Regions from separate parts of the Vannielia sp. ABF1_015 genome, predicted to be linked through region 1. Evidence: riboswitches for the same ligand, from Rfam matches in the RefSeq annotation. Region 1 holds a riboswitch; the other holds the start of a gene.
The links. Region 1 has a riboswitch for thiamine pyrophosphate ahead of ACXAG6_RS04115 (YkoF family thiamine/hydroxymethylpyrimidine-binding protein). Riboswitches for the same ligand answer to the same signal wherever they lie in the genome.
Positions count from the first base shown of each region.

Region 1 (14,248 bases):
GCTGGGCCGCGAAGAGGCGGCCGCCCGGGAGGTTGCCGCCTTCGATGCCCGCCTCGTCGCCATCCCCATGCCGCCCGGCCCGGCCCCGCTCGCCGCGCTCTATGCCGCCAATGGTTACTCCGCCGGGCAATCCACCCTGCCGGGCCAGATCGTCAAATCCGCGGGCTTTGCCCTGCTGGCCGAAAAGCTCGGGCTGCCCTACGGTGGCGTGGTGCCGCTCGAAACCCTTGCCACCGCCAGCCCCGACCTGCTCGTCGCCGCCCGCCCCGGCGCCCCGAAAAGCCGCGCCGAAGAGATCCTCCATCACCCGGTTGTCGAGACCCTGCGCGCGCGGGTGCCCACCGATACCCTGCACGACAGCGACTGGACCTGCGGCACCCCCGTCGTGCTCGAAACCGTCGAACGCCTTGCCGCAATCCGGGAGGGGATGAAATGACGCGCGCGCCCCGCGATGCGCGGGCAAAGCCCGGCAAAGAGCGCCCCCACGTGTCCCTCATCCGCCCTTCGAGGCGTCTTCGCGCCGGGCCCCTCCGATGACCCCGGCGCGCCTCTACGCCCTCCTTGGCGTCCTCACCGCGGCCCTCTTCACCGCCTCCCTCACCATCGGCCCCGCCGCGCTGCCCTTCACCGAGGCGCTCACTGCCCTCGTCAGCCAATCCGACGGTCCGGCCACCATGGTCATGCGCGAAATCCGCCTGCCGCGTGCCTTGCTCGGCCTGCTCGTCGGCGCTTCCCTCGGCCTCTGTGGCGCGGCGATGCAGGGCTACCTGCGCAACCCGCTGGCCGAGCCGGGGCTCATCGGGGTTTCCTCCTCCGCCGCCCTCGGCGCGGTCATCGCCATCCAGACCGGGCTTGCCTATACCGCCGCCCTCGCGCTGCCCTTCACGGCGCTCGTCGGGGCGGGCATCGCCGTGCTGGCGATCTTCGCCCTTGCCGGCCCGCGCGGCACCGCGCTCACCCTCATCCTCGCCGGTGTGGCGCTTTCGGCGCTGGCCGGGGCGCTCACCTCGCTCGTGCTCAACCTCTCGCCCTCCCCCTATGCGGCGGCAGAAATCGTGTTCTGGATGATGGGCTCTCTGGCCGACCGCTCGATGACCCACGTGGCCCTCGCCGCCCCCTTCATCCTCGCAGGCGCGGCGCTGATCCTGCCGCTCGGGCGGGGGCTCGATGCGCTGTCGCTGGGCGAAGACGCCGCCGCCTCCATGGGCATCCGCCTGCCACGCCTGCGCCTCGCGCTGATCCTCGGCGTGGCGGCCTGCGTCGGCGCGGGCACCGCCGTGGCCGGGGCCGTGGGCTTCGTCGGCCTCGTCGTGCCGCATCTGCTGCGCCCGCTCACCGGCCACCGCCCCTCGACCCTGCTGATCGCCTCGGCGCTGGGCGGCGCGGCCATGCTGCTGGCGGCGGATACGGCCACTCGCCTCATCCTCCCCGCGCGTGACCTCAAGCTCGGCGTCGTCACCGCCCTCGTCGGCGCGCCCTTCTTCTTCCACCTCGTCTGGCGCTTGCGGGGGCGGCTATGACGCTTGCCCTGCAAAACCTCTCCGTCACCCGCAAGAACGGGCGCAACACCCTGCGCGACGTCTCCCTCACCGTCACGCCCGGCGAGTTCATCGGCCTCATCGGCCCCAACGGCGCAGGCAAGACCACCCTGCTGCGCGCCGCCCTCGGCCTGCTGCCCGCCACCGGCACCTCCTCCCTCGCGGCGCTCGCGCCCGCCGCCCGTGCGCGCGCATCGGCCTTCCTGCCCCAGTCCCGCGAGATCGCATGGGAACTGACGGTTGAAACTCTCGTCACCCTTGGCCGCACCCCGCATCCGCCCTCCCTGGCCGACCGTGAGGCCGTCACCGAGGCCATCGCCCAGATGAACCTCACCGCGCTCGCCCACCGCCGCGCCACCAACCTCTCGGGCGGCGAGCAGGCCCGCGCCCTGATCGCCCGCACTCTGGCACAGCAAACCCCGCTGCTGCTGGCCGATGAGCCCATCGCCGGGCTCGACCCGGCGGCTCAGATCGCCACCATGCAGCTCTTCGCCCGCCTCGCCGCCGAGGGTCGCGCCGTGGTGGCCGCCCTGCACGATCTCTCCCTCGCCGCCCGCCATTGCACCCGGCTCGTGGTGCTGCACGGGGGGCGCATCGCCGCCGATGGCCCGCCCGAGCAGGTGCTCACCGCCGATCTGCTGGCCGATGTCTTCCAGATCACCGGCAGCTTCATCTTCACCGACCACGGCCCCCTGTTCCAACCCACAGGCCTGACCTAGCCCATGCCCTTCCCGCCAGAACGTATCGTCTGCCTCACCGAGGAAACCGTCGAAACCCTCTACCTCCTCGGCCAGCAAGACCGCATTGTCGGCGTCTCTGGCTATGCCGTCCGCCCGCCCGGCGTGCGCCAGCAAAAGCCCCGCGTGTCGGCCTTCACCTCCGCCGATATCCCCAAGGTCATGGCCCTGCGCCCCGACCTCGTGCTCACCTTCTCCGACCTTCAGGCCGATATCGCCGCCGCCCTCTTGCGCGAGGGCGTGGCTGTCTACGGCTTCAACCAGCGCGGCCTTTCCGGCATCTTCGACATGATCGAAACCCTCGGCGCCCTGACGGCTTGCGAGGAAAAGGCGAAGGCTTTGACGAGCAGCTACCGCGCCCGGCTTTCCACCCTGCGCGCTGACGCCCCCGCCAAGGGCCTCAAGATCTATTTCGAAGAATGGGACGAGCCGATGATCTCCGGCATCGGCTGGGTCTCCGAACTGATCGAGGCCACCGGCGCCACCGACAGCTTCGCCCACCTCGCCCGCGAACAGGCCGCCAAAAACCGCATCATCACCCCCGATCAGGTGATCGAGGCCGCCCCCGATGTGATCCTCGCCTCATGGTGCGGCAAGAAGGTCCGCCCCGAGCGCATAACCTCCCGCCCCGGCTGGCAAAACATCCCCGCCGTTGCCAACCAGCGCATCCACGAGATCAAATCGCCCATCATCCTCCAGCCCGGCCCCGCCGCCCTGACAGACGGGCTCGATGCCATCCTGAAGGCGCTCACCTAGGGCAGGCGTGAGGCGCAGGCGGCGCTATGCAGCGGCCACCGGGAGGTTGTCGATCAGCCGAACGCCATCAATCCATGCAGCGGCAAAAAGCCGTGCCGGGCCATCAAGCGTGCTCACCGGCAAAAGGCCCGGGTCGGCTCGCAATTCGAGGTAGTCAATCTGCTCGTAACCGGCGGCAGTCAAAGCCTGCCGGGCGATGTCGAGCGCGCCCTCGGCTGACGCGCCGCCAACAAGCGCATGGGCCGCCTCTTCCAGCGCCTCGCGCATCGCCGGTGCCGCCGCGCGGCCCTTCGGGCCAAGGCGTTGGTTGCGGGACGACATGGCAAGGCCATCCGCCTCCCGCACGGTCGGGCAGCCAACGATCTCAACCGGAATATCGAGATCAACCGCCAACCGCCGCACCACCTGAAGCTGCTGATAGTCCTTCTCGCCAAAAAAGGCGAAATCCGCATCGCTCTGCAGCAGCAGCTTGGTCACCACCGTTGCCACCCCGTCGAAATGGCCGGGGCGGGACGCGCCGCAAAGGCCCTCGCTGACTCCGGCAACCGAGACGGTCGTGGCAAAGCCCTCCGGGTAAATCTCTTCCGGCTCGGGAACGTAGAGCACATCCACCGCGAAAGGCGCGAGCTTTTCCGCATCGCTCTCCTCGGTGCGGGGATACTTGGCAAGGTCTTCGGGGCTGTTGAACTGGCGCGGGTTCACGAAGAGCGTCACGATCACCCGGTCGGCACGGGCACAGGCCGCCTCCACAAGGCTGAGGTGGCCCGCATGAAGCGCGCCCATCGTCGGCACCACGCCGATTGTCTCCCCAGCGCTCCGCCAGCTGCGGGTCACGGCCCGCAGATCAGCCTTTCGGCGCAGGATCTTCATTTCGCGCTCTCTCCGTCGCCAAACACATGCTCAGGCCCCGGAAATGCCCGGTCTCGCACCTCCTCGGCATAGGCCCGGATCGCCCCGGCAGCATCTTCGGCCAGATGCGCGTATCGCTTCACGAACTTCGGTTTGAAGGCGTCGAACAGGCCCAGCATGTCGTCGATCACCAGGATCTGGCCATCACAGCCCGCAGAGGCACCAATACCCACGGTGGGGATGGGCACCTCGGCGGTGATCTTATCAGCCAGCGCGGCGGGCACCTTTTCCAGCACCACCGAGAACGCTCCGGCCTCGGCAACCGCGCGGGCGTCGGCGCGAATGCGCTCCGCATCAGCCCCTCGCCCCTGCACCCGGTAGCCGCCCAAGGCATTCACCCCCTGCGGCGTCAGCCCGATGTGGGCCATGACCGGCACGCCGCGCTCCACCAGAAAGCGGATCGTCGCGGCCATATGCTGCCCGCCCTCCAGCTTCACCGCCCCGGCCCCGGTCTCGGCCATCAGCCGCGCGGCGTTCCCGAAGGCCTGCTCCGGGCTTTCCTCGTAGCTGCCAAAGGGCAGGTCAACGACCATCAACGCCCGCCGCAACCCGCGTGCCACCGCCTTGCCGTGCAGCACCATCATCTCCATCGTCACCTGCAGCGTCGAGGGCAGGCCGTGCAGCACCATGCCTACGCTGTCCCCCACCAACACAAGGTCGCATTCGGCATCGGCAAGCTGGGCCACAGGGGTGGTATAGGCCGTCAGGCACACCAGCGGCACGCCCCCCTTACGGGCAAGAATGTCGCTGGCGCTGATGGATTTTTGCGGGGCGTTCTGGCTCATGACGTTCCTTCGGTGGCGTGGCGAAAGCCGATAGCCTGTCTGCACCGATGGCGCAACAGCGGCGCAATAATATTGCGCACCCGGGGCGCAATGTTGCCATTTCAGAATCCTCGCCCAAGCGCCAACCTGCAGGCCGAATGGGTGATCGCCCCCGAGGCGCCAGCCTCAGCGTCCCGGTTACAGCCGGTTGACATCCCACACCGCCTGACCCAGTTTGCCCGCACATAACCAGGGGTGCTCCTTTCGGGGCTGAGATGCGCGACCGCGCGAACCCTTTCACAGCTGATCTGGATAATACCAGCGGAGCGAGGTGCTAGCATGTTCATAGGCGCGCAAGTGTCACTTTATCCGATGACGTCCGATTTCGTGGATGTCATCACCACCGGGCTCACCGCCCTTACCCCATACAAATCCGACCTCAGGATCGAGACAGACGACATGTCGACTCTCATGGTCGGCCCGCCCGAGCCGCTGTTCGGCGCGATCCGCGATCTCTTTGCCGCTGCGGCCATGCGCCCGGAGCATGTGACCATGCATGTCACCCTCTCGCGCGGTTGCCCGGGCGAGCCGGATGATGCGACCTGCCGCTGCGAGGTGCTGGAGCGCGCGCAGGGTGAGAGCCTCGCAGACCGCAAGCAGCTTGCCGCGCAGGCCGTCGGCAGCGCGCCCACCGCGGGTGTCGAGATCGACGTTCAGTTCTCGCTCTACGTGATGGGCAGCGATGCGCATATGGATGAGATCTACGGCTGCATCGACTTCCTGAGAGAGAGCGGCACTTTCTTCAAGACAAAGAACTTCTGCACGCGGCTGCGCGGTGATGCCGGCGCGGTGTTCGAGACCTTGCGGCAGGCCTTCCTGCGGTTCGGTCCGGCAGAGGGGCATGTCACCATCGACCTGACCGCCTCGGCCAACAGCCCAAGCCTGCGCTGACACCTTCAAGCCACGGGGCCTCGCCCCCGTGCTCGGTCACGCATGATGTTTCGGCAACATATCTTTCCGGCCGCCCTGCTGGCCGCCGCCTTCCTCGGCGGGTGGGAGGGCTATGTGGCCTTCACCGGCGTCTCGCCTCTGGTGCTGCCCGCGCCAAGCGACGTGCTGCGCGGCCTGCGGGTTGAGCAGGGCGAAATCGCCCGCCATGCCTTCGCAACAATCAAGGTTGCCGCCATCGGCTTCGGCCTCTCGGTCGCCTTCGCGTTCACCATGTCCATAGCGCTGCATTTTGCCGGGTGGCTGAGGCGGGGGATGATGCCGCTGCTCATCGCCAGCCAAACCGTGCCCATCGTCGCCATCGCGCCGCTGATGGTGCTGTGGTTCGGGTTCGGCCTGCTGCCCAAGGTCCTGCTGGTCATCCTCGTAACCTTCTTTCCCATGGTGGTCAGCCTGATGGCCGGTTACGCCACCCTGCCGCGTGCCTTTCATGATCAGCTGGTGTCCATGGGCGCGGGCCGCTGGCAGGTGTTCCGGCGCGCCACGCTCCCCTCCGCCCGTGGGCATTTCTTTTCCGGCCTCAGGATCTCGGCAACCTATGCCATCGTTGCGACGATCTTTGCCGAATACGCGGGCGCGCGGCAGGGGCTGGGCATTTACATCCTGACCGCCAAAAACAACTTCCGCGCAGACCTCGTGCTCTCCGCCGTCACCGTTTCGGCCCTGCTGACCCTTACCCTCCTTGCCCTGATCCAGCTTGTCGACCGGGCCACCAGGCGCCGGTATCGGAGGGCGTCCCATGCTTGAGGTGAAGGGGCTGAAGATCCGGGCCGAAGAGGTGCCTCTGGTCAGCGATCTGTCGCTGCACCTCGCCACAGGGCGGCTCACCTGCCTGATCGGCCCTTCCGGCTGCGGCAAAAGCTCCGTGCTGAAATGGCTCGCCGGGGTGCTGGCCCCCGAGCTGACAGCCGAACTGCCCCCCGGAGGCCGCGTCTTGCTGGACGGCGCCGCGCTGTCACTCCCCCACAGCGCCATCGCCTATCAACCCCAGCAAGACACGCTGTTTCCGTGGCTCACGATCCTCGAAAACGCCAGCCTCGGGCTGGAGATTCGCGGCACCTCCAAGGCAACGGCGCGAGACAGGGTGCGCGCTCTCTTCCCCGCCTTCGGGCTTCAGGGCCATGAGCACAGCTTTCCCGACCAGCTCTCAGGCGGGATGCGCCAGCGCGCGGCCTTTCTGCGCACCATGGTGCAGGACGCCCGCCTGCTGCTGCTGGACGAGCCATTTTCGGCGCTCGATGCGGTCACCCGGCTGCGGATGCAGGGCTGGCTCATGGCGCGCCTCGCCGAAGATCCGCGCACCGTTCTGATGGTCACGCACGACCTGTTCGAAGCCACCCAGATCGCCGATCGCGTGCTCGTCATGGCGGGCGGGCCGGGGCGCATCATCGGCGACATACCCATCACCACCCCCCGCGCCGAGCGGACAGAAGCCGCCTTGGCTGACGTCCGCGCGACGCTCAAATCCATGCTACTTGAGGAAACACCATGAAACTCGCATCACTCAGCTTGGCCGCATGTCTTGCCGCGCAAATGGCAACTGCCGAAGAGGTGAGCATCGCGCTCGACTGGACGCTGAACACCAACCACATCGGCCTGATCGTCGCCCGGGAAAAGGGCTTTTACGAGGAGGCCGGGCTTGAGGTGGATATCCTGCCTTACTCCGACAGCGCCTCAACCGCGCTGCTTGCCGCCGGAGCAGTGGATTTTGCCTATATGACAGCCCTCGGCTTCATGAGCACCAAGGCGGGCGGCGCAGAGATCACCGGGCTTTGGGTCACCATGCAGCGCGAGGCGGGGCGGCTTGTCTATAATTCCGACAACAGCGCAATCACCCGCCCCGCCGACCTCGAAGGCAAAACCTACGCAGGCTTCGGCAGCGCATGGGAAGACGCGCTCATCTCGACCATGATCGAAAATGACGGCGGCACCCCAAACTACGATACCGTGACGCTGGGCACCGGCGCCTATGAGGCGCTGGCCTCGGGCGCGGTGGATTTCACCCTCGAAGTCGCAACATGGGAAGGGGTGAACAGCGAGCTTCTGGGCCGCGACCAATCGCATTTCGTCTACAACGACTACGGCGTGCCCGAGCCGCAGGGCGGCTACATCGGCACCCGCACAGAAACGCTGGCCGCCGCCCCCGAACGGGTCAAAGCCTTCATGACGGCAACCCAAAAGGGCTACGCTTGGGCCGCCGAGCACCCACAGGAGGCCGCCAGTATCCTGATCGACGCCGGTGACTTTCCCAACGAAGACCTCGTGCGCGGTTCCATGCGCGTCATCGACGAGGGCGCCTACCTCACCGACGGCACCACCCCGGTCGGCCAGATCGACCTGACCCGCCTCAACACAATGGCCCAATTCCTCTACGACAGCGGAGTTCTCAAGGATCAGAGCGGCGCCCCGCTGCAATGGCCCGGCGATGTGTCAGACTGGGTCGATCAAAGCTGGAGAACCAACTGAGGCATGCTGCGCACCCTTGGCTCTGCCGAGCGTCCTCAGAGCAAGGGCGCCCCTCTGCCTATGTGGGGTGCGCACCGGGGCCAGGACCTGCCGTTTAGCCAGCCTCCTTTCCGGATCGGAAGGGAGCGCCCGCCCTACATTCTAGGTCAGTGCGGGCTCCGCTAAACGGCAGGCCATCTCTCGCGCCTTAGCCTTCGTAGCCAAAGACCCGTGGCAGCCACAGAACGATCCCGGGGAACAGGATCATGAGCGCGAGCGCCGCGATCAGGGCAAAGAGGAACAGCCAGATCTCGCGGATGATCTCCGCCAGCGGGATGCGCGTGACCGCGTTGATGACAAACAGCAGCACACCATAGGGCGGCGTGATCAGCCCCACCATGCAGTTCACCACGGCAACCACGCCAAAGTGCACAAGGTCGATGCCTAGCTCGCGGCAGGTTGGCAGGAAGAGCGGGATGATCACCAAGATGATCGTGGTCGCATCCAGCACGCAGCCGAGCAGCAGCAGCAGGATGTTGACCCCGAGGAGGAAGACCAGCGGATGCACGTCGAGGCCAACGAGCTTTTGCGCCAGCAGGGTGGGGATGTTCTCGGAGGCAACCACGTAGTTCAGGATCAGCGCGCCGCCGATCACAAGGCCCACGGCAGCAGAAGAGCGGGCGCTTTCCACAAGGATGCTGCTCAGCGCCCGAAAGCTCAGTGCCCGGTAAAACAGCGCGGCCAGCACGAGGGCGTAGAAGGCGGCAATGGCGGCAGCCTCGGTCGGCGTGGTGACGCCACCGTAAATGCCATAAAGCAGGATCGCCGGCATCAGCAGGGCAGGGAAGGCCGTCAGCGTGCGCTTGGGTAGCTCCGACAGCGGCACAGGCTCCTCAAGCGCAAAGCCGCGCCGGTGCGAGATCATGGTGTTCATGCCCATCAGCACGAGACCCATGAAAAGCCCGGGCACGATGCCGCCAAGAAAGAGGTAGCCAATCGAGGTGTTTGAAACCAGCGCGTAGAGCACCATCGGGATCGAGGGCGGAATGATCGGGCCGATGGTGGCCGATGCCGCCGTGATCGCAGCCGCGTAGCCACGGGTGTATTGGCCCGACCGCGTCATCATCGAGATGATGATCTTCCCGATCCCTGCCGCATCCGCCACGGCTGAGCCCGACATGCCCGAGAAGATCAGCGAGGCCACCACGTTGACGTGCCCCAAACCGCCCCGGAACCGCCCCACCATCGCAACGCAGAAGCCCAGCAGACGGTCGCTGATGGTGCCCGCGTTCATGATGTTGGCGGCCACGATGAAGAGCGGCACGGCCAGCAGAATAAAGCTGTTGTAGAGCCCATCCATCAGCACCTTGCCGGCCAGCCCGATGTCTTGCCCGATCGCCACCATGTAGACGATGGAGCCAAGCAGAATGGCCAGCGCAATCGGCCGCCCGATCCCGGCGATCACGAAGATCGTGCCAAGGCACAGAAGGAAAGCGCCGCTCATTCGATCGGCCCCGTCGTGCCCTCGGCGGACGCAGGTGCGCGGCCTCGGATCGCTTGCCAGACTTCCCAGGCGGAGCGCAGCGAGACCACTACCAGAAACAACATGTAAACCGAGTAGACATCACGCATCCGGATCCAGTCGCCGAAGAGGCCCGAGAGCGTGGCCGTCTTCTTCAGCCGCAAGATGTAAAACTTGTCCCACGTCGGCAGGATTGAGGCCGCAAGACCAATCGCAATGGCCAACCCGCCGATGATGATGAACCAGCGGCGAATGCCGGGCCGGACGTGGCCGGAGATCATGTCAAAGGTCACGTGGTCCTCGTCGCGCACCACAAAGGCACCGCCGGCGAAGATGATCCAGATCCACAGCAGAAGGCAAAACTCCAGCGTCCAGCCGTAGTGGCTTGGATCAAGCAGGGGCACGGCCTCCGCAATCCATGAAAGCCGCGCGGTGTAGCGAATGGTGATTTGCAGGATGAATGTCAGAAACATGCAGGCCATGAGCACGCCGACAAAAACCTCGGCGCCGCGCCTGATGACGTGAACGGTCTGCATCATTGTTCAAAAATCCCTGATGGCCGGGCGGCCCGTGAGCCGCCCGGCTGTCGATCAGTTGCCGAGGGCGTTGATCTGGTCCAGCACGCCTTCGGGCCAGGCGGCCGCAAACTCGGTGCCTTGGTACTGCGCCTGAACATGCGAGCGGAAGGCCGCAAGGTCGGGTTCGTAAATCTCAAGCCCGTTCTCGCGGAGGAACGAAACAAGCTCTTCTTCCTTCGCAAGCTGGTTCTGGCGTCCCGATTCAGCGGCTTCATCCGCCGCTTTTTGCACGGCGTCCTGCTGTTCGGCGGTCAGGCCGTCCCAGACTTCCTTGGAGAAGGCCACGTAGTTCAGGTCCACAAGGTGCGACGTCAGCGCGATCTGGCAGGTCACCTCGTAAAACTTGGCGTCCACGACCGTCGGCAGCGGGTTGTCCTGCCCGTCGACAGAGCCGGTCTGAAGCGCGGTGTAGACCTCGGTGAAAGACATCGGCGTCGGGTTTGCACCAAGCGCCTTTCCGAGAAACTGCCACGCATCCGTGCCCGGCATCCGCAGGTTGATCCCGTTCAGGTCTTCCGGCGTTTTCACGTCCACCTCGTCGCGGCATTGCCGCAGGTTCACGTGCCGACGGCCCAGATACATCACGCTCAGCAGCTTCACGCCAAGCTCGTCTTCAACCTTCTGCTTGAACGGGTCCATCAGCGAGTCGTTGAAAACAGCAACCTGATGCGCCGCATCCTGATGCACATAGCCGGTGGCAAAGATCGAGAACTCGGGGAAGAACTGGGCCAGCTCCTGCGCCGACGCGATCGACATTTCCAAGTCGCCCGATGCGATGGCCTCCAGCTCGGAGCCCTGCGCGATGAGCGACGCGTTGTAATGCGGCTCATACGAGGCGAAGTCGGCGACCGCCGGGCCAAAGACTTCGGCCAGCGCAACAGAGCGTTGGTCGGTTTCAGATGCCGGGGTCGACATCCGCAACGTCACCTTGTCCTGCGCCGCGGCTGGTCCGGCCAGCATCGCGGCCGTCATCAGCGCCAGTGCGCCTTTCTTTCCAATGAGTGTCATGTTTCCTCCTCCACTTGTTGGTCGGGCCTTGGCCCTAGGTGTTATTCAAATTCCAGCGCGCGGCTCCTTGCGCTGTTGATATGCGCCTGAATGGCCGCAACCGTCGCCGCCTCGTCCCGGGCAATCAGAGCTTCGACGATGGGCATGTGTTCGTCCATCACCGAAACCACGAGCTCGGGCAGCATCCGTGTATTCTCGTTTCGGATCAGGCGGATCTTGATCGAGTTTACCCGGTAAATGTCCGAAACGATGCGGTTCTGCATATGATCGACCACGTGGTCGTGAAAGGCCCAGTCCATCCGCTGCGCGCGCTCCAGCACGTCCGGCGTCACGCCGCGTGCCGCTTGCTCCCGCATATCCGCATGCGCGCGTGCGATGCGTGCCAGGTCGTCATCCTGCGCGGTCCGGCAGAAGCTCGCAAAAGCCTCTCCCTCGATGATCCGGCGCAGCTGAAATGCGTTGCGGATCAGGTCGAGGTCGATCGACAGGATCTGCAACCCGCGTTTCGGCGAGGTGCGGATCAGGCCATCGGCCTCAAGCCGCGGGATCATTTCGCGAATGGCGCCAAGCGGCATGCCCGTCAACTCGACCAACTCGCGCTGCGACACGAACTGACCCGGCTGGATATCACGCGACAGGAGCTTGTCGGTAAAGCTCGAATAGGCGTGATCGCGCTGCCGGGCCGCCGGTTCGCCCATGTCAGGCCTCGGCTTTCTCTTGCATGGGAAGCTCCGCGCGCTCGGCCGCGCTGAGCGGGGCGAAGGGCGCGCGCATCCGCTCCCATGCGGCGTTCCCACTGCGCGCGGCAATAACCGCCTTCAGCGCAGGGATGACCGGCTTCGCTACAATGCGCGAGACTTCGGCGCTCAGCTCCGGGTCTTCGGTGGCGGTCTCTACAATGCGCGTCATCCGCTCGGGATAGAGGTTGGCCATCCCGCAAATCGAGCCACCGGCCCCAAGCGCCACGGCGCGGTGTAGCAGCCGTTCATCCCCGACAAGAACCGTCACCGTGCCCAGCGCGATCAGCGCCTTGGCATTCTCCCAGTCTCCCGAACTGTCCTTGATCGCCTGCACCCGCTCGGGCGCATGGTCGGCCAGCCGCCGCACAAGATCGACCGAGAGGCCAACGCCAGAAACCTGCGGGATGTGATAGAGGATGAAGCGGGCGCCCGGGTCGGCCCGCGCGAACAGCTCGACATGCCAAGCAAACAACCCGTCGTCACTGCATCCCTTGAAGTAGAAGGGCGGTAGCAGCAGAAACGTCTGAACGCCCCGGCGCGTGCCCTGCGTGATCTGCTCCAGCGCATCGGCGATGGACGTCGCGCAAATACCAAGCGTGATCGCTTCAGCCGGGCAGCCGTGCTGCAGAAGGGCGTCGATCCCGGCGGACCGTTCCGAAAGGCCCACCGAAGCGCCTTCTCCCGTAGTGCCAAACAGCGTGACGCCCCGCGCCCCGCGATCCAAAAGGTGCCGTGCGTGCTGACCAAGCTGCGTGGTGTCGATAGCACCCTCCGCAGTGAAAGGCGTCAGCAGGGCAACCGAGATGCCAAAGTGTTCCAGTTGAGATTCTCCTCGTCCTTGGGGGAGAACTAACAGGTCATCACTACATCCACAACTGACATGTTAGTTGTGAGCGCCTAGAGCCAGACTCAGCCGAGCGCGCGAATCCGGCGATTTATGTATCCTTGTCTCTGCGGGAAACATCGTAGCGGCAGGCCCGTGACGAACTCGTCCCGCAATGCGTTCTGCCAAGCCTGACAAGGGACCGCACGGCCAAACCGAAGGATCAAACACCAAGAAAATTGGGATTCCAAAGGCCACAAGTCGCCCGCACGGGCTACAGGGCCACCACGGAACGATTATAGTGGAGGGAAGTGGCGCGCTGGGGAGGATTCGAACCCCCGACCCCTTGATTCGTAGTCAAGTACTCTATCCAACTGAGCTACCAGCGCGTGGAGCCGTCATCTAACCGGCCCTCCCGGGCAATGCAAGGGGGATCGCGCGGGTTTTCTTGCGGCAGCAGAAACCGGGCAGCGTGCCGCGCGTTGATCTCATGAAAGGAGAGCGACATGACCAATGGTTTCTCTATTCTCCCCGACTTCCCGACCGAGGTGCTCGCCGTGAAGGGCTCTGGCACAATAAACGCCGAGGCCTACGAGACGGTGCTGCGCCCCGAGGTCGAGCATCGGCTACGCCGCCACGCGCACATCCGCCTGCTCTACATTCTCGACGAAACCTTCGAAGGGTTCACCGCAGGGGCCGCGATGAGCGATGCCCGGCTCGGCATGAGCCATCTGCATGACTTCTCCCGCATCGCCGTTGTCACCGATGCCGGTTGGGTCGCCAAATCGGTGCACCTCTTCGCCCCGCTCATCAAAGCGCCCGTGCGAACCTTTCCGTTGGCCAAGCGCGGGGCGGCAAAAGCCTGGATCAGCGAGCCGGACGCGTCCGCCGAAGCCCAGGCCGACCCGCCCATGGGCGATTCCTTCCCCATCTGACCAACCCGTCGCACGCGGTGTTAACGATTGCCCCGGCGATCCGACGCGCAAAATCGTAAACATGGATTGTGCATAGGATGTGCATGGGTTGTTGCCCCCCTCTTTTTGGGGTGGCATGGCCCGTTAACCACTCAGCGAATTGGCTCGAATCCCGCGTCCCGCATCCGGCAATCGCGTGACACATCCACCCCGCATTCGCGCGGCTCCAAATCCTTTGTCAGGCAGATCCGCACCTCCTGAATACGCCCCGCCTTGCAGGTCACGGTGAGCATATCGGCGTGCAGGTCTGGGTTGTCACGCAGCCATGCCTCTTCGATGACCGAAGCGGGCAGGGTGATCGGGTCTTTCAGCTGTCGCAGCACCTCGGGCCGGGTCACGCTGCCATAGGCCGCGCGGGCTGTGGTAAAGTAGTCTGTGGCCGAGAGCCCGGCGCAGCGGCCGTGCTTTTTCCACTGATACCACGCAAGGCCGGAGGTGCCCATTAT
Region 1 covers NZ_JBSWXT010000001.1:787,981-802,228, forward strand. Annotated here, with positions in the region: gene ACXAG6_RS04085 (ABC transporter substrate-binding protein) at 1-436, shown strand, start outside; gene ACXAG6_RS04090 (FecCD family ABC transporter permease) at 534-1,520, shown strand; gene ACXAG6_RS04095 (ABC transporter ATP-binding protein) at 1,517-2,257, shown strand; gene ACXAG6_RS04100 (cobalamin-binding protein) at 2,261-3,031, shown strand; gene panC (pantoate--beta-alanine ligase) at 3,056-3,901, opposite strand; gene panB (3-methyl-2-oxobutanoate hydroxymethyltransferase) at 3,898-4,725, opposite strand; TPP riboswitch at 4,946-5,051, shown strand; gene ACXAG6_RS04115 (YkoF family thiamine/hydroxymethylpyrimidine-binding protein) at 5,044-5,655, shown strand; gene ACXAG6_RS04120 (ABC transporter permease) at 5,698-6,459, shown strand; gene ACXAG6_RS04125 (ABC transporter ATP-binding protein) at 6,452-7,204, shown strand; gene ACXAG6_RS04130 (ABC transporter substrate-binding protein) at 7,201-8,178, shown strand; gene ACXAG6_RS04135 (TRAP transporter large permease) at 8,366-9,661, opposite strand; gene ACXAG6_RS04140 (TRAP transporter small permease) at 9,658-10,218, opposite strand; gene dctP (TRAP transporter substrate-binding protein DctP) at 10,270-11,229, opposite strand; gene ACXAG6_RS04150 (GntR family transcriptional regulator) at 11,307-11,963, opposite strand; gene ACXAG6_RS04155 (dihydrodipicolinate synthase family protein) at 11,965-12,861, opposite strand; tRNA gene ACXAG6_RS04160 (tRNA-Arg) at 13,141-13,217, opposite strand; gene ACXAG6_RS04165 (SpoIIAA family protein) at 13,335-13,763, shown strand; gene ACXAG6_RS04170 (ribonuclease T2 family protein) at 13,895-14,248, opposite strand, start outside.

Region 2 (14,248 bases), 400 kb from region 1:
TCTTCGTGGATAACGCCGAGGCCGTGGACCTCGCCGTGCGCGGCCCCGAGGTCGAGCACGACCCGTTGTTCCCCGAGCGCACCAACGTGCAGTTTGCCCATGTCATCGGCCCCGATCACCTGCGGATGCGGGTCTGGGAGCGTGGCACCGGAATCACCCTTGCCTCCGGCTCCTCCTCCTGTGCCGTGGCCGTGGCTGCACACCGGCGCGGCCTGACCGGGCGCAAGGTCACCATCGACCTCGACGGCGGCACCATCCACATCGACTGGTGCGAAGATGGCGTTTGGATGACCGGGCCTACCGCCCATGTCTTCGATGGTGTCTGGCATGGCTGACGCGCCGATCTTTTCCACCCACGGCTGCCGCCTCAACGCTTACGAAACCGAGGCGATGCGCGAGCTGGCCGAGGGCGCTGGGCTGCATGGCGCGGTGATCGTCAACACCTGCGCCGTCACCTCTGAGGCTGTGCGCAAGGCCCGGCAGGATATTCGCAAGCTGCGCCGCGAAAACCCCGAGGCCCTCCTTATCGTCACCGGCTGCGCGGCGCAGACTGCGCCCGAGAGCTTTGCCGAGATGCCCGAGGTCGATCATGTGATCGGCAACACTGAGAAAATGCAGCCGGACACATGGGCCGGGTTGGCCCCCGACTTCATCGGTGAGACCGAGCGTGTGCAGGTGAATGACATCATGTCGGTCACCGAAACCGCCGGCCATCTGATTGATGGCTTTGGCCGGCACCGCGCCTATGTGCAGGTGCAAAACGGCTGCGACCACCGCTGCACCTTCTGCATCATCCCGTTCGGGCGCGGCAATTCGCGCTCCGTGCCTGCGGGTGTGGTCGTCGAGCAGATCAAGCGGCTGGTGGGTAAGGGCTTCAACGAAGTGGTGCTGACGGGCGTGGACCTTACGAGTTGGGGTGCCGACCTTCCGGCACAGCCCAAGCTGGGCGATCTCGTCATGCGCATCCTAAAGCTGGTGCCCGATCTGCCCCGGCTGCGGATCAGCTCGATTGATTCGATTGAGGTGGATGAAAACCTGATGCAGGCCATCGCCACCGAGCCGCGCCTGATGCCCCATCTCCACCTTTCGCTTCAGCACGGCGCTGACCTCATCCTGAAGCGGATGAAGCGCCGCCACCTGCGCGATGATGCGATCCGCTTTACCGAAGAGGCCCGTAGGCTGCGCCCAGAAATGACCTTTGGTGCCGATATCATCGCCGGTTTCCCGACCGAGACCGAAGCGCACTTCGAAGATTCGCTGCGCCTTGTTGAAGATTGCCACCTCACCTGGCTGCACGTCTTTCCCTACTCGCCGCGCCCCGGCACCCCGGCGGCGAAAATGCCCGCCGTGCCCGGCCCCGAGATCAAGGCCCGCGCCGCTCGACTGCGCGCCGCCGGGGCGGCTGCCGTTGCACGCCATCTCGCGGCGCAACAGGGCCGCACTCACAGCGTGCTCACCGAATCCGCCCGCATGGGCCGCACCGAGCAGTTTGCCGAGGTGCATTTCGCCTCTGACCAGCCGGAGGGTGCGCTTGTGACGGCCACGATCACCGGCACCGACAACGCCCGCCTCACCGCGGCCTGACCACAACGCCTCCATCCTCGGGCTTGACCCTAAGGTCTCCAACCGCAAGAGATCCCCGGGTCAAGCCCGAGGATGACCGCTCCGATGCACCCAAACCCGATCTATCGCGACGCCCCCACTGCCCAGAACCTTGCTTTTGCAGCCGAGCGCGGTTTTGGCACTCTGGCGGCCAATGGCGAGGTCTTTCCGCTCACCGCCCATGTGCCCTTTCTGCTCGACGCAGAGGCAGGCACCGCCACGCTCCACTTGATGCGCTCCAATCCGATGGCTCGCGCCTGCACCGCACCTATGCCTGCCCGCCTCTCGGTGATGGGGCCTGACAGCTACATCTCGCCCGATTGGTACGAGATGGACGATCAGGTGCCGACGTGGAACTACGTTGCCGTGCAACTCGACGGCCAGCTGGAGCGGCTGCCCGATGCCGCCCTGCGCGGTGTGCTCGATGCGCTCTCAGATCATTTTGAGCAGCGCCTCCTCCCCAAGGCCCCATGGACCGCCGACAAAATGCCTGCCGACGTATTGGCGCGGTTCATGCGGATGATTCAGCCGTTTCGCTTTGTGGTCGAGAAGGTGGAGAGCACGTGGAAGCTTGGCCAGAACAAGCCTGCGGAGGCCCGGCAGGCGGCGGCGCGGCAGGTGAAGGGCTATGGCATCGGGCAGGATCCGGCGCTTCTGGCGGCGCTTATGCTGGGAGCGGAGTAACGCAGGGTAAGGGCGCCCCGACAAGGTTAACTTGCCAGCACGGCGTTCTTGAGCCAACGTGAATTGTCCATTGCCCCAGACGGTTGCCAGAAATGCCCTACATTCTCCACCACAGCCCCGCCTCGCCCTTTGTCCGGATGGTCATGGTGGTTGCGCATGAGTCGGGGTTGGCCGAGGAGATAGAATGCGTTGAGGCAGCGGGCACACCGCTGGCGCCGGGCACTATGCCCTTGGCGCAGAACCCGCTGGGCAAGATCCCCACGCTGGAGCGGCCCGATGGCCCGGCGATGTTCGACAGCCGGGTGATTTGCCGGTTCCTCGACGCCCAGAGCGGCAAGACGCTCTACCCCGAATCGCGAATCTGGGAGGTGCTGACGCTTGAGGCGCTGGCCCATGGGCTGACCGAGGCGGTGCTGCTGATGACCTATGAGGCCCGGTTGCGCCCGGAGGAAAAGCAGAGCCCTGAGATTGTTGAAGCCCAGTGGGGCAAGGCTCACCGCGCGGCGACGGCGGCAAACTCGCGCTGGATGAGCCACCTCTCGGGCCCGCTTGATGCGGCGCAGATCGCGCTGGCCTGCGGCCTTGGCTATGCGGATTTTCGCCACCCTCAGCGGGATTGGCGCAGTGGAAACGAGGCGCTGGCGGAGTGGTATGCCCGTTTCAGCGAGCGCCCCTCGATGCAGGCCACCAAGCCGCCCGAAGGTTGATAGGGCCGTAGGGTGGGCAATATGCCCACCGCCCCGGCAAGCCCAACCCGTTCAGAAGTTGTAGCTGACGCCGATGTTGATGGCGTTGGTCAGGATGTTTGATTCCCACTCGCCGCCGCCTTCAAGGTCGCCCTTGTTGGCCGAATAGGTGCCATGATACTCGCCAAACACCGACCATGTGTCGTTGAACGCGTAGGAGGCCCCGGCCATCCAGCGCGCGGCGGGGCCGGTAAACTGGTATTCGAAGGTCTTTGCGCCGCCGGTGGGCGTGATATCCACATGCGGCACCGCAATGCCGAGGCCCGCGCCCACATAGGGGGTCAGCTTGCCAGAGGCCCACTGGCCGGGCCAGCGGTAGAGCACGTTGGCGGTGATGATGTTGAGCCCGTCGGTCAGCTCCAGCCGGTCAAAGCCGTTGTCGTCGCGGGTCTCATCGGTGGCATAGACCTTGGTGTGGGTAAATTCGGCCCCGAAGCCAAGGTTGGCGCTGCGCCACCACGTAGCCCGGATGCCGTAGTAGGGCGGTGCCTCGAAGGGGCGGCCTTCCCATTCCGACAGGAACGAGAAATCGGAGGTGCCGTCATTGCCCTCCACCCGGCTGTGCGGGGCGGTCTGGTAGCCGGTGTAGAAGCTCAGCTCCATCTCCGCCGCAGCCGGCCGTGCGGCGGGCAGAAGAGCGGCCAGGGCGAGGGTGAGTGCTGCAGCGAGGCGAGGAAGGGCGGGAATACGCATGGAAGGCTTTGCTCCGAGGGGTCGTCATGTGGTCGTCATGTGTCTGTAAGCTCACCTAGCACGGCACGGGCCGATTTACAGCCGCGCCGGTGACGCAGGGTGCGATGTGATGCTTTGCTGCCCTTTTTCCGGCCTCCGCGCGTTTTTTGCGTCACTTGGCCGCAACTGTGCGGGAATGTCCGCTGGACTGGCGCGATGCAGGCAGCTAATAACCGCGCGAAATGGCTGGGCTCACGCCCTTGTCATGCCGCGTCATGGCCCGCTTACGCGCCGGGCCGGTGAGAAGGAGAACAACCCGTGTCGGACACTCACGAGCCCGAAGGTACACGCCGGGATTTCATCTATTATGCAACCGGAGCGGCGGGTGCCGTCGTTGCCGGCGGTGCTGCATGGGGTCTCATCAACCAGATGAACCCCTCTGCCGATGTGCGGGCGCTCAGCTCGATTCGCGTCGATGTGAGCGGTGTCGAAGTGGGCACCCAGCTCACCGTGAAGTGGCTCGGCAAGCCGGTGTTCATCCGCCGCCGCACCGCTGAAGAGATCGAAGAGGCCCGCGCCGTTGCGATGGCCGATCTGGTCGACCCGATCGACCGGAACGAAAACAAGCCCGGCCTGCCCGCCACCGACGAGAACCGCTCGCTCGACGAGAACGGCGAATGGCTGGTGATGATGGGCGTCTGTACCCACCTCGGCTGTGTGCCGCTGGGTGACGGTGCCGGTGAGTTTGGCGGCTGGTTCTGCCCCTGCCACGGCTCGCACTACGATACGTCTGGCCGCATCCGTAAAGGCCCCGCGCCAGAGAACCTGCCAGTTCCGGTCGCGGAATTTGTCGACGAAACAACCATTCAGCTCGGTTAAGGGAGGGAACGCAGATGTCCGGTATTCCGCACGACCACTACGAACCCAAGACCGGTATCGAGAAGTGGCTTCACTCGCGCCTGCCCATCGTCGGGCTCGCCTATGACACCCTGATGATCCCCACCCCCAAGAACCTGAACTGGTGGTGGATCTGGGGCATCGTCCTCACCTTTTGCCTTGTGCTGATGATCGCCACCGGCGTCGTTCTGGTGATGCACTACACGCCCCACGTCGACTATGCCTTTGCCTCCATCGAGCACATCATGCGCGATGTGAACGGCGGCTACTTCATCCGCTACACCCACATGAACGGCGCTTCGCTGTTCTTCTTCGCAGTCTACATCCACATCTTCCGTGGCCTCTTCTACGGCTCCTACAAGGCCCCGCGCGAGGTGACGTGGATCGTTGGCATGCTGATCTACCTCGCGATGATGGGCACGGCTTTCATGGGCTACGTGCTGCCTTGGGGTCAGATGTCGTTCTGGGGGGCCACGGTGATCACCGGTCTCTTCGGCGCGATCCCCTTCGTCGGCGAAAGCATCCAGACTTGGCTGCTCGGCGGCCCTGCGGTGGACAACGCCACGCTGAACCGCTTCTTCTCGCTGCACTACCTGCTTCCGATGGTCATCGCGGCGCTGGTGGCGGTGCACATCTGGGCCTTCCACACCACCGGCAACAACAACCCCACCGGGGTTGCGGTGCGGACCGCGAGCAAGGAAGAGGCCGAGGCCGATACCCTGCCGTTCTGGCCCTACTTCGTGATCAAGGATCTCTTCGCTCTCGCGGTGATCCTCGCGGTGTTCTTCGCGGTTGTGGCCTTCATGCCCAACTACCTCGGCCACCCTGACAACTACATCGAGGCCAACGCGCTCTCGACGCCGGCACACATCGTGCCTGAGTGGTACTTCCTGCCGTTCTACGCGATCCTGCGGGCCTTCACCTCCGACGTCTGGGTGGTGATGTTCGCCGAGTGGATCAGCTTCGGCATCATCGACGCCAAGTTCTTCGGCGTGCTGGCGATGTTCGGCGCAATCGCGGTGATGGCGCTGGCACCCTGGCTTGATACCTCCTCGGTGCGCTCGGGCCGCTATCGCCCGATGTTCAAGTGGTGGTTCCTGCTGCTGGTGATCGACTTCGTTGTGCTGATGTGGCTCGGTGCCATGCCGGCAGAAGAGCCCTACTCCAGCTTCTCGCTGGTGGCCTCGGCCTATTGGTTCGCCTACTTCCTGGTGATCCTGCCGCTGCTGGGCGTGATCGAGAAACCGCTGCCGCGTCCGGCCACGATCGAAGACGACTTCAACGCCCATTACGGCAAGGCCAAACCGGCCACGCCGGCCGAATAAGAGGACGGAGAGAGAGACATGATCCGCAAACTCGCACTCACCGCCCTGCTCGCACTGGCCATGCCGGCCACCTCCGCCCTTGCGGCGGGGGGCGAGGGCCACATCGAAGACTATGCCTTCTCCTTCGAAGGCCCCTTCGGCAAGTATGATCAGAACCAGCTGCAACGCGGCCTGAAGATCTACACCGAGGTCTGCTCGGGCTGTCACGGCCTCAAGTATGTCTCCTTCCGGTCGATGGCCGAAGGGGGCGGGCTGGGCTACTCCGAAGATCAGGTGCGCGCCTACGCCTCGCAGATCGTCATCCTCGACGAAGACGCCAACCGCGACTTCTACGATGCCGAGCTGGGCGAGTTCCGCACCCCCACCCCGGCGGACAACTTCCCGGCGGTCACCACCGCCGGCGCGCCCGACCTCAGCCTGATGGCGAAGGCCCGCGCAGGCTTCCACGGACCCTATGGCACCGGTATGAACCAGCTCTTCAAGGGCATGGGCGGCGCCGAATACATCGCCTCCCTGCTCACCGGCTACACCGGCGAGGAGAAAGAGGAATACGGCTCGGTCTTCTACGAGAACACCGCCTTCCCCGGCGGCTGGATCTCGATGGCCCCGCCGCTGGTGGGCGAAGATGTGGAATTTGACGACGGCCACAGCAATGACCTGCACCACGAAGCAATGGATGTTGCCGCCTTCCTGATGTGGGCTGCCGAGCCCAAGATGATGCAGCGCAAGGAAACAGGCTTCCTGATCGTTGGCTTCCTCATCTTCCTCTCGGTGCTGCTCTACCTCACCAACAAGCGCCTCTGGGCCCCGCATAAGGCGAGGGCCAAGGCGCTGAACGCCAAGGCCTGAGCGCAGGCGACAGAATGACAAAAGGCGCGGACCTCACGGTTCGCGCCTTTTTCGTTTCGGGGCATGCTCATCCGCCCTTCGAGGCGTCTTCGCAGGGGCGATGAGGGGCCGGGGGCCGCGAAGAGCTACCCTAGGTAGGCCCTGAGCCCCTCGGGCGGATCGTCCAGCAACGGGCCTGTCGCCACAGGTGCCTCGGCCCGGCCTTCGGCCACCACCACCGTTTGCCCGGCAAAGGCGCGCGCATCTTCCGGGTCATGGGTGACCATCAGCACCGCCGCGCCGCTCTCCTTTGCGATCTCGCGCACAAGCGCCAGCATCTCGCGCTTCAGCGCGGGGCCGAGCGCCGCGAAGGGTTCATCGAGCAGCAGCACCGGCCTTTGGCGCAGCAGCACCCGCGCCAGCGCCACCCGGCTCCTCTGCCCGCCGCTCAGCTCACGTGGCAGCCGCGCGCCCATGCCTGCCAGCCCGACCCGCTCCAGCGCCGCATCCACGCGCGCCCGGTCACCAGACGCGAGCCGCAGGTCGGGGCGCAGCCCCAGCCCCACGTTTTGCTCCACACTCAGGTGCCCAAAGAGGTTTTCTTCCTGAAACAGCACCGACACGGGTCGCGCGCCCGGTGCCAGCCCGCTAATGTCGGTTCCGTCCCAAACCACCCGCCCGCGCGCAGGCTCCACGAAACCGGCGATGCCCATCAGCAGGGTCGATTTGCCCGCGCCCGACGGGCCGATCACCGCCACCCGGGCGCCGGCCTCCACCGTCCAATCCGCCTGAAGCGCGAAGTTGCCCTGTTCCAGCCGCAGCCCCTCAAGCGCCAGCATTGGCCCGCCCTCCCCTGTCGAATCCCCAGAACAGCCCCAGCGAGAGTGCCAGCAGCAGCAACGCCGCGCCCGCGGCCTGATCTATCCGGTAGGCGGCCATCAGGCGGTAGAGTTGCAAGGGCAGCGTGGCGGTGTCGCCATCGGCAAAGAGCGCGATCACCCCGAGGTCTCCCATCGAAAGCGCGGCGGCGAGGCCGAGGGCAAAGCCGATCGGGCGGCGCAGGGTGGGGAGCGTCACCAGCCGCAGCCGTGCCAAACCGGTCATGCCGAGGCTCTCGGCCAGCCGTCCTGACCCGGCGCGCATCTCCCGCACGGCGGGCACCAGCGCGGCGAGGGCAAAGGGGAGGGCGAGCACCGCGTTGACAAGCGCTGTAACCACCAGCGCGATCTCGTCGGGGCGAATCCAGCGATAGCAGAGGATGAAGAGGCCAGTGCCGATCACCAGCGGCGAAGCGGCGATGGGCAGGACGCCGACGAGCTGCACCCAGAGCCCGCGTCGCGCCGCCAGCGCCATCGGCAGGGCCAACGCAAGGCAGAGCGCCGCCGAGCCCAGCGCCACCGCCACAGAGCGCCCGGCGGCCTGCCAGACGGCCCAAGGCATCTCCGCCAGCCCCGGCACGCCGCGCAGGGCCACCGCTACCAGCGGCGCAAGCAGGAAGAGGGCGGCGAGCACCACAACCAGCCCGTCTTGCCAGCGCAGCCATCCGCCCCCGTCCCAGCGCCGCACCACGCCGCCAAGGCCGCCTGCAAACACCGTAGGCCGCGCCAGCCCCCATGCCAGCGCCGCCGCCGCGCCCGCGAGGGCAAATTGCACCAGCCCCAGCACCGAGGCCGCGCCAAGCGAATAGTCGAAGCGAAACGCCTGATAGATCGCCAGTTCCACGGTGGTTGCGCGCGGCCCGCCGCCGAGCGCCAGCGCCACGGCAAAGCTGGTGAGGCAGAGCGCAAAGATCAGCAGCCACGCGCCGGGCAGCACGCCCCGCAGCATCGGCCACTCAATGCCCCGCTGGATCGGCCCCGCGCCCATGCCAAGCGAGGCCGCCAGCCGAAACCGCTCCGCCGGGATCGCGAGCCAACCCTGCAACACAAGACGCACCGCCAGCGGCAGGTTGAAGAAGACATGCGCCAGAATCACCCCCTGCGGGCCATATGGGCTGACCTCGGGCAGGCCGAGCGCCCGGAGCGCCACGTTGACCACGCCGGAACGCCCGAAGACGGCGACGAGGCCCAGCACGGCGACGATTGTGGGCAGAATAAAGGGCGCGCCCATCAAGGTGATGACTGCCCCGCGCCCGAAAAACCGCCGCCGCGCAAGTGCCCGCGCGACCGGCACCGCCAGAATCACGCTCAGGCTGGCCGAAACCACGGCCTGCCATAGCGTGAACCACAGCGCATCCCGCGCCGCCGGGCCGACGGCGGCAAAGTCCTCGGCCCGCCACGCCACGGCGGCGAGCGTGCCCAGCGTCACCGCCAGCACAAGCGCCGCCGCGGCCCCTGCGAGCCATCGGGTTATTGGCTGAGCCCTTGCCGCCATGTTTCTATCGCATCCGCCTTCATCGCCTCTGCCGTTGCGGCATCGACGTAGAGCACCTTGTCGGGCACCGGAAGGTTGCGGAAGGCCTCGGGCCATTTGGCCTCATCCAGCTTGGCTGGAAAGCTCCAGTTGCCCTCCGGAATGGCCGTCTGGAACCCGTCACTGAGGATAAAATCCATAAAGCTCTGTGCCAGTTCGGGCTGGTCGGTGCCCGCCAGCTTGGCGGCGAGTTCGACGTAAAGGTAGTTTCCTTCCTCGAAGATCGCCGCCTGCTTGGTTTCGTCGCCCTCGGCAACGATGTGATAGGCCGGCGAGGTGGTGTAGCTCAGCACCATGTCGGCCTCGCCCTCGGTGAACATCCCATAGGCCTCGCTCCAGCCCTTGGTGACGGTGAGGATCTTGGGAGCAAGCCGCTCCCATGCCGCCCCGGCCTCTTCGCCGTAAAGCGCCTGCACCCACATCACCAGCGCCAGCCCGGCGGCAGAGGCGCGCGGGTCCTGAATCACGATCCGGGTGTCATCAGCCATTTCCAGCATCGCCTCGAAGCTCGCGGGCGGGGTTTCCATCCGGGTGCTGTCATAGATGAAGGCAAGGTGGCTCCAGTCGAAGGGGAGGAAGGTTTGATCTTCCCAGTTCACCGGCATGGTCAGGGACGAAACATCTTGCCCGTGCGGTGCAAACAGGCCTGATTCGGCGGCGCGGGCCATTTCATCCTGGCTCAGGCCGATGGCCACATCGGCCTCCGATCGGTCGCCTTCCAGCAGGATGCGTGGCAGCACGTCGCCGGTCACAAACTGCAACTCGCAGCCGCACTCGGCCTCGAAGGCCTGCTTGATCGCGGGGCCGGGCCCCCATTCGCTGGCAAAGTAATCGGGCGCGTAGACCGTCAGGGTTTCCGCTGCCGCCGTGCTGGCGACAAGGGCAAATCCCGCGGCGATGAGGGGGGCTTTCATGGGTCATCCTCCATTGCATGCGGGCGGAGCGGGCAATCGAGGTATCTCGAAACCTTCCCTCCGCCGGTTTTAGCCGGTTCAGGTTCAGCGGGTTCATGGCGCGCATGGCCACATCTCAGCCCTTCTGCAAGGGCACCCCGAGGTGCGGCACACCATAGGGCCGCACCGGGCGATGGCAAGCAGGTCACGCTTGTGGAATAAGCGCGGCTGTCCGTTTCCTTCTTAAGCGACCGCCCTAATGTTGTGGGCCTGATCAACGGAGACTTCCGCCATGCTACGCCGCCTCACCACAGTTGTTGCCTTTGCGTTTGCCTTGCCATTGTCGGCCCACGCAGAGGAGGCGAACGGCTTTCGCTTTGCCGGGGTGTCGTTGGAAACTGGCGGCTTCCCTAGGGGGGAGCAATACAACCGGCTATTGGGCACGGCGCACGCCGACTACGGGCTTGGCTGGGCTGACCTCGGGATTGATCTTGCCCTGTCCACCGCCCGCGCGGGGGAGGCTGACCTGAGCACCGCACAGGCGCTCTTTCACCTCACCACACGCCCGCTTGGCGATGGGTTCTCGGTTGGCCCTTACCTGTGGCTCGGCTCTCAATCCGAAGGGGGCGCTGCCTTTGCCATTGGCGGGGAAGCCGCGGTGCGCCTGCCGTCGGGCTTTGGTGCGGAGCTGTATTTTGGCGAAACCCGTGGCGGTGCACTGGGCGTGGATGGCTATGCCACCAACCGGGGCCTACGGGTGAGCTACATCGGGCAGGGGCGGTTCTCTGGCTATGGGGCGTTTTCAAAAGACACGCTGAACATGGCCGGTGGAGACCAAGACTTTTACCACCTCGCCTTCGGGCTCGACACATGGCTTGATCTGCCCGCTGCCGGCGCCTCGGGTCGTGCGGCTTTGCTCTCGGTTGCCGTCGGGCAGCACCACTTTGATTTGCTGGATGAGCGCGAAAACTGGGTTTCTGTCGGCCTCACGATCCCGCTTACGCAGGGCCGCTCTGAGCTGCCGGTGTTCTCCTCCCGGCGCGCGGTCATCCACAACCTGCCGTTGCCTTGATCTATTTTATGTCGCGTTAACCGTTAGTTAACCTTCCTTAACCTAACGTCACCCTTTTGCAACATTTTGGGCCTTCTGTGGCGATTGTCGCTGATCGGGCAACATGGGTGGCGGATTTGGTGGTATGTCCAATGACATAACGAAGGCGCTCCAAGCGCCTCGCTAAGACCAGTGTGGTTACGATCGCCCCCTTTTGGTTACCGGGGACTCGTTGCTGAACTGAATCGGCAGGAGCTCGGGATTCCCCCAGTGCCACCGGGGGCCTCTGAAAGAGCTGGGCGGTGGCGCAGTCATCATCGTATGTCCCGAGCTTCTGCCGATTTGATTCTCCTTGGCAGGGCGCGACGCAGCGGATAACTCCTTGCGACCAAAGGAGCCCGCGCACATGAGCCTCAACACCTTCGGCCACCTCTTCCGCGTCACCACCTGGGGCGAAAGCCACGGACCCGCTTTGGGATGCACAGTCGATGGCTGTCCTCCCGGCATTCCGGTCACGGCAGAGCAGATCCAGGTCTGGCTCGACAAGCGCAAGCCGGGGCAAAACAAGTATACCACCCAGCGCCGCGAGGCCGACGAGGTCGAGATCCTCTCGGGCGTGTTCGAGGGCGTCACCACAGGCACCCCGGTGCAACTGATGATCCGCAACACCGACCAGCGCTCCAAGGACTATGGCGACATCGCCGAAAAGTTTCGCCCCGGCCATGCCGACATCACCTATTGGCAGAAGTACGGAATCAGAGACTATCGCGGCGGCGGGCGCTCCTCGGCGCGTGAAACCGCCGCGCGGGTGGCCGCAGGCGGGCTGGCGCGTAATGCCTTGGCCAAGCTGGTGCCGGGCCTCTCGATCAAGGGTTTCATGGTGAGCATGGGCGAGCGCGCAGCCGACCCGGCCCGCTACGACATGGCCGAGATCGATAACAACCCCTTCTGGACGCCCGACGCGCAGGCCGCCGAAGACTGGGCCGGTTATCTCGACGAGTTGCGCAAGTCTGGCAACTCGGTGGGCGCGGTCATCGAGGTGGTCGCCAGCGGCGCCCCGGCGGGCCTCGGCGCCCCAGTCTACGGCAAGCTGGATACCGACCTTGCCGCCGCCATGATGAGCATCAACGCCGTCAAAGGTGTCGAGATCGGGGACGGTTTCGCCGCCGCCCGCCTCACCGGCGAGGCCAACGCCGACGAGATCGCCATGAGCCAGGGTGGGCCGGTCTATTCCTCCAACCACGCGGGCGGCATCCTCGGCGGCATCTCCACCGGGCAGGACCTTGTGGTGCGCTTCGCCGTCAAGCCAACCTCCTCCATCCTCAAGCCTCGCAAGACGATCAACAAGGCGGGTGAAGAGACCGAGATCATCACCAAGGGCCGGCACGATCCCTGCGTCGGCATCCGCGCCGTGCCCGTGGGCGAGGCGATGATGGCCTGCGTGCTTCTCGATCACATCCTGCTGCATCGCGGGCAGGTGGGCGAAGGTTTGCCCGGCAAAATTGGCTGATCACCTCCTGACGGGGCCCCTGCCACCCCTCCTGACACCACCCTGTCAGGGGAGGGCTGCTATGGTGCCTTCAGCAAAAGGAGACTCTCGATGATCAAGTTTTACCACGCCCCGAATTCGCGCAGCAGCACGGTTGCCATAGCGATCGAAGAAATGGGCCTTTCCGCAGAGATAGAGACGAAAATCGTCACCGTTCCCCGGCAGGATGGCACCGGCGGCCCTGACGCGGCCAACCCTCACCCCGAGAGCAAGGTGCCCGCGCTTGAGGTGAATGGCAGCCTCATCACCGAACGCGCGGCCATCCTCGCCCTGCTGTCCGAGCTCTTCCCCGAGGCCCCAACCGCCGTGCCGCCCGGCCACCCGGATCGTGGAGCCTTTCTGATGTGGCTGTCCTATTACGCGGGCGTGGCAGAGCCGCTTATCATGGGCATGGTCTGCGAGGTGGCCGACAATCCGATTTGGGTGACCACCTATCGCGACATGCCGGCCATGATCGCAAGGCTCGAAGCGGCGCTCGATGGGCGGGACTACCTGCTCGAAAGCGGCTTTTCCGCTGCCGATCTCATCATGGCCTCGCCCTACCAGTGGAACCGCGACTGGTTGCCCAAGCGGCCCGCCATCGAAGCATGGTTTGACCGTGTGGTGGCGCGCCCTGCGGTGCAGGCCGTGGCTGCCCGCGACAACGCCTGAGAAAAGCGTAGGGCGGGCGCTGGCCCGCCTTACGCCTCTACCCTCTTCTGTTTGGCCAGTTGCACCAGCAAGATGCCCACAGCGATCACCGCGACGCCTGCAATATCCAGCGGCCCGATGTGCTCATCCAAGAAGATCCACGCCACCAGCACGCCGAAGAACGGGTTGAGAAAGTGGAAGGTGGCTGCCTTTACCGCGCCGATCCTGCCGACCAGCTTGAACCAGATCCACGTGGCCAGCAGGCCGGGCACGAAGACGGTGTAGATGAACGCCAACGTCAGCCCCGTGCTGGGTGTGTATGCCCACGTTTCAACCAGCACCGAGGGCACCACGAGGCATGCGCCGCCAATCAGCATCTGGTAGCCGACGACCACCATGAGGTTGCCCCCGCCTCCGCTCGCGCCGCGCAGCGCCAATGTGGCCACTGCCAGCGCGCAGGCCGCCGTGACGCAAAGCGCCACCCCCGGAAGGCTCACCCCCGCCTCCAGCCGCGCGCCCATGATCAGCAGCACGCCGCCAAAGCCCATGACGAGGCCGAGCACCCCCATGCGGGGCAGCCTGTCACCCAGAGCCACCCAGCCGATGAGGCCCACCAGAAGCGGCATCGAAGAGGCGATGATGGCGGCAAAGCTCGCCTCCACCCATTGCATCGCAATAAAGTTGAGGCCGAGGTAGAGCGCGTTCTGGCAAATCCCGAAGATCACCGTCGCCCGCCATTGGCCGCGCGTCAGGCTAAAGCTCTGGCCGAGCGCCCGCGCAATCAGCAGCGCAATGCAGCCTGCCAGAAAGAACCGGACGGAAGAGACGGCGAGCGGCGGGGCCGAGGTGACGATGATCCGCGCCGAGGTGAAGGCGGATGACCAGATGAAGGCGAATGAAAGCCCCATCAAAATTGCTCGAATGTCCACTGGTCCCTCCTGCAATCACACATCCGGGCT
Region 2 covers NZ_JBSWXT010000001.1:389,151-403,398, reverse strand. Annotated here, with positions in the region: gene dapF (diaminopimelate epimerase) at 1-335, shown strand, start outside; gene mtaB (tRNA (N(6)-L-threonylcarbamoyladenosine(37)-C(2))-methylthiotransferase MtaB) at 328-1,584, shown strand; gene ACXAG6_RS02035 (FMN-binding negative transcriptional regulator) at 1,657-2,286, shown strand; gene ACXAG6_RS02030 (glutathione S-transferase) at 2,379-2,993, shown strand; gene ACXAG6_RS02025 (outer membrane protein) at 3,045-3,725, opposite strand; gene petA (ubiquinol-cytochrome c reductase iron-sulfur subunit) at 4,023-4,583, shown strand; gene petB (cytochrome b) at 4,598-5,926, shown strand; gene ACXAG6_RS02010 (cytochrome c1) at 5,945-6,775, shown strand; gene thiQ (thiamine ABC transporter ATP-binding protein) at 6,901-7,593, opposite strand; gene ACXAG6_RS02000 (ABC transporter permease family protein) at 7,580-9,127, opposite strand; gene ACXAG6_RS01995 (thiamine ABC transporter substrate-binding protein) at 9,103-10,080, opposite strand; TPP riboswitch at 10,119-10,230, opposite strand; gene ACXAG6_RS01990 (hypothetical protein) at 10,352-11,131, shown strand; gene aroC (chorismate synthase) at 11,517-12,620, shown strand; gene ACXAG6_RS01980 (glutathione S-transferase family protein) at 12,711-13,310, shown strand; gene ACXAG6_RS01975 (DMT family transporter) at 13,340-14,218, opposite strand.
Region 2: it holds a riboswitch for thiamine pyrophosphate, as region 1 does, so the genes downstream of both, ACXAG6_RS01995 (thiamine ABC transporter substrate-binding protein) here and ACXAG6_RS04115 (YkoF family thiamine/hydroxymethylpyrimidine-binding protein) in region 1, are expected to answer to the same signal.